2 regions of the Limibacillus sp. MBR-115 genome follow, and region 2 is predicted to be linked to the other one. Evidence: riboswitches for the same ligand, from Rfam matches in the RefSeq annotation. Region 2 holds a riboswitch; the other holds the start of a gene.

Region 1 (3,493 bases), on a different contig from region 2:
ATAACGACAAACTGCTCGACGAAACCTGGATCCTGGTGGACGCGATAAAGCGGCGCGCAAAATTCGAACCGCCGGACCGAGCCACCAAAGTTCTAATCGTAGGAAATTCTCACAGTAAGGACTTGTACAACGTGTTCATGACCAATGCGGGCTTGTTCACGGAGCTTGGATTTTCCCGGTATCCCATGCAGCTCGCCGACTTCCACCAACATAGCAAACAGGCGGGCAACTTCTTCAGGAGCGCCGCCTATCGCAAAGCCGATGTGATTTTCGTTTCGACGAGATACTTGAGGAAGCGTCGAAAGGCCGGGGGTTTGAGCGACATTGAGGGTCTGGAGTCCCTCGCTAAACGCGCGCTTTTGGACGACAAGATCCTCGTAGTCGCCAACAATACGGTTGAGTTCTTTTGGGATGGCACAAAGACCCTCTATGACTCACTCCTATGGCAAGCGAGCGCAGATAACGGAAAAGCAAACACTGGCTTCTTCGAGACCGTGAATCAGCGCTACTTTCTGGAGCGCAACAAGGCCCGGGCGCCGGCGGAGGTCGATGAGATCAATCGTGAGATCGCCGATTTGGCCCAGACCTATGACTTCACCCTCTTGAAGAAAGAGGATTACCTCTGTGATTTTTCGCTGAAAATCTGCTTCGGCGCGACGGACGAGGGACACAAAGCCTTCTATGACTATGGCCACTACACCATGCAGGGCGCCGCATTTTTTGGCCGCCGCATCCACCAAATCGGCTGGTTGAAACCGCTGGAGGAGAAACTGTCCAAACGTCGCCAGACTTCAAGCAGGATTCCAGCCGGCTGGCCGGATAATTAAAGCCTAGCTCAAGCCCTTTTGCCCCATGGCAAGGAACTTCTCCCGGCGATCCTGGCGCAGCGCATCACCGTCCAACCCCTTCAGGCTTTCAATCTGTTCCCAGACACTATCGCCCACCCGGCGCATCGCCTCGTCTCGGAAACGGTGAGACCCGCCAAGTGGCTCCTCGATCACCGCATCAATGACGGCAAGCTTCTTGAGGTCCTGTGCCGTCAGCTTCAGAGCCTCGGCCGCGGATTTCGCCTCGTCGCCACTCCGCCACAGAATTGATGCGCAGCCCTCCGGCGAGATGACGGAATAGATTGCATGCTCCAGCATAAGAACCCGATTCGCTGCCGCCAGCGCTATGGCGCCGCCGGATCCACCTTCGCCTATCACCACGGCAACGAAAGGCACACGAATGTTCAGACCCACCTCGATTGACCGGGCGATAGCCTCTGCCTGACCTCGTTCTTCGGCCCCCTGCCCCGGATAGGCGCCGGCGGTATCCACAAAAGTGATCACCGGCAAGTCAAAGCGCTCGGCCATCTGCATCAGGCGTTGCGCCTTGCGGTAGCCTTCAGGACGGGCCATCCCAAAATTACGCTTCACGCGGCTGGTGGTGTCATGACCCTTTTCAGTACCGATCGCCAACACGCTGCGCCCCTTAAAGCGACCAATCCCGCCGATTACCGCATGGTCCTCACCATACAGGCGGTCGCCTGCCAGCGGCACGAAATCCTCGAGCAAGTGCGCGATGTAATCATTCGCGTGCGGCCGATCCGGGTGGCGCGCGACTTGGGTTTTTTGCCAGGGCGTTAATTTCGCATAGGTTTGCGTCAGCAGGCGGTCGGCCTTCTGCTGCAAGCGTGAAATCTCCTCCGCGATGTTTACGTCATCGTGGTTGGAGAGGTGACGGAGCTCATGGATCTTGCCTTCGAGCTCGGCGATGGGCTGTTCAAAATCAAGGTATGTCTGCATGGCGGGCCGTTCTACCACAGGCTTTTATGGAAAGCGAAGCGTAACCTGCTTCATAGAGGTAGCAAAAGGCCTAGGCAATATCTGTGGCTTGACAGCGGGCGCTGGGACGGTCACTTCTTGGGGCGTTCCTAGGGGTGTCCGTGACAGCGGGCTGAGATTGGGATTTTTCGTCCCTGACCCTTAGAACCTGATCCGGGTCATGCCGGCGCAGGGAATGGAATAGAAGCCGCCACACCATCCACGGACGGCAAACCGCTCCTGCTCTTAAGCACCCCGGATCTCCGCGCCGCCACTTAGACGACAAGGAGGTCCGTTGTCATGTTTCGAAAAATCATCCCGGCCCTGGGTATTGCCCTGTCTTTGCTGCTCGCCGCACCAACCCGCGCGGCCGAGCCTTTTACCGTTCTACTCGATTGGTTCTTGAATCCCGATCATGCGCCGTTGGTCGTTGCCCTGCAAAAAGGCTTCTTCGCCGAGGAAGGGTTGGCAGTCGACCTAATTGAGCCAGCCGATCCCAACGACCCACCCAAGCTGGTCGCCGCCGGACAGGCGGAGGTCGCCGTTTCCTATCAACCGCAGCTTCATATCCTGGTTGGCGAAGGGCTGCCGCTTACACGCATTGCAACGCTGGTGGCAACCCCGCTGAACACCCTTCTGGCGCTGGAAGACGGGCCGATCAAAACCATTGGAGATCTGAAAGGACGCAAGATCGGTTACTCGGTCGGCGGCTTCGAAGACGCGTTGCTCGGTGCCATGCTTAAGCAGGTTGGATTGGGATTGGACGACGTGGAGTTGATCAACGTCAACTTCTCGCTCAGTCCTGCCTTGCTATCGGGGCAGGTCGATGCCGTCATCGGCGCCTACAGGAACTTCGAGCTAAATCACCTCGATCTGGAAGGCCACAAGGGCCGCGCTTTCTTCATCGAGGAGCACGGCGTACCTGCCTATGACGAATTGATCGTCGTTGCCAAGAACGACACCCTGGGCGATGCCAAGCTTGCGGCTTTTCTACGGGCGGTGGAGCGCGGCACCACCTACTTGATCAATCATCCGGCAGACAGTTGGGCCGCGTTCCTGGAGTACCGCCCGGAACTGGATGATGAACTGAACCGTCGCGCCTGGGCCGATACGCTGCCGCGCTTTGCCTTGCGGCCCGCCGCGCTCGACCGCAGTCGCTATGAGGCCTTCGCAGCTTTCCTGCAAGATCAGGGCGTTATCCGCAACAGCCCGGCCCTCGACAGCTATGCGGTGGAAGTCGCCCGCTAGCCTTTTGCCTGGCCCTGGCCGGCGATCTGCTCGGCGGTTTTGACCATTACCTCCGCCTGCTTGATCGACGCGATGTCGATGAGCCTACCATCCAGAGAGACGGCGCCCTTGCCGTCTTTCTGGGCCTGCGCCATGGCCTCCAGAATACGCTTGGCCTTGGTGACTTCCTGCTCCGAGGGGCTAAAGACCTCGTTGGCCAGACCGATTTGGCTGGGGTGAATGGCCCACTTACCTTCACAGCCCAAAACAGCGGCGCGGCGCGCCTGCGCCTTGTAACCATCGGCATCCGAGTAATCACCGAAAGGACCATCGATGGGGCGCAAGCCATTAGCACGCGCCGCAACCACCATGCGGGCGATAGCGTAATGCCACATATCACCCCAGTGATAATCGCGCGGCGCCCCATCGGTTTCCGCGTCTGTCAGAACGCCGTAACTTGG
Region 2 (3,493 bases):
CTTCTGGCATATCACGGGATCATCGTTGCAATAGGGTAGCACCACAAATCCCTTCTCCACCAACTCAGCCGCAGCAACGACGAGCTGATCAACGTCCGGGTACAAGGTTTCACGGTCGCCGATAAGTTCAAGCTTGACCCAGTTTGTCTCCAACGCTTCGCGCGCAAGTTCAGCCGTCAAGACCGCGTCCTTGACCGTGGTGCAGCCTGCCGTATTGGGCAACAAACGATAGCGGCCGCCAAGCAGATCAACGAGGCTCTCCGCATAGCCCTCAAGGCTCACGCGGCGGATCGACAAGGTGACCATCTCGCAAGCGCTGGCCTTCAGCGAACGCAGCAGAATGTCCTGATTCGGATAGCCCGCGGTACCTACGAACAGGCGTGATTCCAGGGTTTCTCCGGCAATGATCAATGGCTTCGTCGACTGCGTCATTGGTCTCCTGGTCCTTAGCCGCCGGCGGCGGGTTTGACTATCTCGATGGCGTCGCCCGCGCTGGGTTTGGTTTCCTGCCAACGCCCACGCGGCAATACCGCACCGTTGAGCGCAACCGCTAGACCGCGAGTTTCGGGATTTAGCCCCTCACCCTGTAGCAGTTTCCAAATGCTGTCGGCATCCACTGAGCGCGTTTCACCGTTTATGGTCAGGCTACAGCTCATATCCCACTCCTCGATCCGATCGGCGCCAGCGTGCCCTGTATCGACCCTGTAGTCTTGTCTCGCTCGTGTGGTGATTTAGCGAATCTATCAAGGCTGAATTCGGCAGCCCAGTCAGGTAGGCTTCCTTCTATTACGCTGTGTGTCATTGCCTCTGCCGTGACAGGTGTTAGCAAGATGCCGTTCCTGTGGTGCCCTGTCGCCATGTGCAACCCGGCAACCTCCCGGACCGGCCCAAAGATTGGCGCATCGTCTCTACTGGTCGGACGATGCCCTACCCAGGTTTCCGCTATCGGTAACTCCTCGATACCCGGAACCGCGCGCCAAGCCCCCTCCAGCAGAGCCAACATCCCACCTGCCGTCAGGGTGTCATCAAAACCCTTCTCCTCCACCGTGGCGCCGATAATCAGCCGTCCGTCGTTGCGCGGCACCAGGTACAACTTGGGTGCCCAGATCACATGACGAAGGAGCGGCTGCTCAGGATCCATTTGCAGCGCCAACATCTGCCCCTTCACCGGCCGCACCGGTGGACGGGCGGTCTCCGGCAAGCCCGGCAGGTGACGCACCCAAGCGCCGGTCGCAATGACGATCCGGTCAAAGCTCTGCACCGTACTGTCCACCATCAGGCCGCAAGCCTTGCCCGCTTCGATCACCAAGCGCTCCACCCGGCAGTTCTCGTGCAATCGCACGCCCGCCTTCAACGCCGCCTGCTTCAAGGCTGCCGCAAGTTTCCTGTTATCCACCTGATGATCGTTCGGGCTGAAGACCGCACCTGCGATTCCCGGACGCAGATAGGGCTCCATCCGCCGCGCATCCAGACCATTCAACCAGGTCAACTGCACACCCAAGCGGCGTTGAAACTCGTAGGAAAAGCGGAGCTGCTCAAGATCGTCGCGGTTGGTCGCCACCACCAGCGTGCCCTGATCCCGGTAGCCGATATCATGGCCGCTGGCTTGTTCGAGCTCTCTACGGAACGCAGGCCATAGCTCCTGGGCACGACGATTGAGGGCCCATAGCGATTCCTCACCTGGCTCTACCTCAACGCCGGCAGCCAACATTCCGGCCGCCGCCCAGGTGGCGCCTCGACCCGCTTCTCCGCTATCGAACACCGTGACCTTGCAGCCCTTGTTCGCCAGTCCCCAGGCCAGCGAAAGGCCGCTCACGCCCGCACCGACGACCCCAACCGAAAGCGGAGCGCGTTGCGCGATATTCGAAGATTTTTCATTTATAGACATCGACGGCAGATGGCTCCCTTCGCTGGCATGACCCAGAGCAGGTTCGGTGGGTTTGATCTCAGCCGCTCGGATCTCAACATGGGCCGATCCGTCGGCACCCCAGCCTTATCCCCCAGATGTGATGCTTTTCCGAGGCCAAAGCAAGGGTAAAGCACATTTTCGTGCAGCTTCTGGACCAACCGCCTATGCACACCTACATTGACAGGCATAATCTCAGTTGGAGGATTACAATATGGAAAAGGCAACCTTTGCGGCTGGCTGTTTTTGGGGCGTGGAGGAGTTCTTCCGCGCCGTCAAGGGCGTGAAGTCCACGCGCGTCGGCTACACTGGTGGACAAACCGAAAACCCTGACTACAAGCTAGTGTGCAGCGGCCGGACGGGCCACGCCGAGGCGATAGAAATCACCTTCGACGCAGCCTTGGTCAGTTACGAGGATCTGCTGCACGATTTTTTTGCCCTACACGACCCGACACAGGTCGATCGTCAAGGCCCCGACGTGGGGACGCAGTATCGTTCCGCGATCTTCTATCATTCACCGGAACAGGAAGCTGCGGCACGGGCCTTCAAGCAGAAGCTTGAGAACGACAAAGTTTTCCGTAGACCCATTGCCACTCAGATCGTTCCCGCGGCCACATTCTACGCAGCCGAGGAGTATCATCAGCAGTACCTGGCAAAACGTGGCTTAGCGGGCTGCCATATCTGACAGTCAGCCACCCTATCGATTGATGAAAATTCCATGCATTAGCCGCACAGATTCGGCGGCCTGAAAGGAGCTCATGTCCATTACACTATACACCTGGGGCACGCCCAATGGCCGTAAGGCCTCGATCATGCTTGAGGAGCTCGGCCTCTCCTATGACACCGTGCCCATCAACATCACTAAAGACGAACAGTTCGCACCTGATTTTCTGAAGATCAGCCCGAACAATAAGATTCCGGCGCTCGTCGACAGCGATGGCCCCGACGGCAAACCGATTTCGGTTTTCGAAACCGGCGCCATCCTGATTTATCTGGCCGAAAAGCACGGGCAGCTGTTGCCAACCGACCCCGCGGGACGCAGTCTATGCCTGCAGTGGTTGATGTGGCAGATGGGCGGTTTCGGCCCGATGCTTGGGCAGGCGCACCATTTCCGGCGCTTCGCCAAGGAGAAAATTCCCTACGCCATTGATCGCTATACTAACGAATCCCGGCGGCTTTATGGCGTTCTGGATAAACGCCTCGGTGAGGCTGAGTTCTTGGCGGGCGCTTACTCCATCGCCGATATCGCGACCTATCCCTGGGCGGCGCGTCATGAGTGGCAAGGGATCGACTTAAGCGATTTTCCGAACGTCTTGCGCTGGTACAATGCCATCGGCAGCCGTCCGGCAGTGCAACGAGGCATGGCGGTTCCCGCCTGACCGAGTATTCGCTTCAAGTGCTCGCCTTGCGGTCCACCAGCCTTCGTAGCACCGCTGCGAGGCTGGTGATTTCCGTTGAACTCAACCGATCTCCCATACGTCGTTGAATGGCCACTCCATAAGCGGGCCACATTCGTTTGAGTAACGCCCGCCCGTCTTCCGTCATGCGCAAAAGGTTCGCTCTACCGTCGTCGGGCGACGCTTCGCG

Evidence for each region. Region 2 has a riboswitch for thiamine pyrophosphate ahead of thiO (glycine oxidase ThiO). Riboswitches for the same ligand answer to the same signal wherever they lie in the genome.
Region 1: it holds a riboswitch for thiamine pyrophosphate, as region 2 does, so the genes downstream of both, ABIE63_RS13865 (ABC transporter substrate-binding protein) here and thiO (glycine oxidase ThiO) in region 2, are expected to answer to the same signal.

The regions. Positions count from the first base shown of each region.
Region 1 is NZ_JBEPTJ010000007.1:30,825-34,317, forward strand. It holds gene ABIE63_RS13855 (acyltransferase family protein) at 1-827, shown strand, start outside; gene ABIE63_RS13860 (acetyl-CoA carboxylase carboxyltransferase subunit alpha) at 831-1,787, opposite strand; TPP riboswitch at 1,908-2,019, shown strand; gene ABIE63_RS13865 (ABC transporter substrate-binding protein) at 2,106-3,053, shown strand; gene ABIE63_RS13870 (CoA ester lyase) at 3,050-3,493, opposite strand, start outside.
Region 2 is NZ_JBEPTJ010000001.1:133,764-137,256, forward strand. It holds gene ABIE63_RS00590 (thiazole synthase) at 1-432, opposite strand, end outside; gene thiS (sulfur carrier protein ThiS) at 447-656, opposite strand; gene thiO (glycine oxidase ThiO) at 653-1,888, opposite strand; TPP riboswitch at 1,886-2,000, opposite strand; gene msrA (peptide-methionine (S)-S-oxide reductase MsrA) at 2,121-2,591, shown strand; gene ABIE63_RS00610 (glutathione S-transferase N-terminal domain-containing protein) at 2,665-3,285, shown strand; gene ABIE63_RS00615 (MarR family transcriptional regulator) at 3,299-3,493, opposite strand, start outside.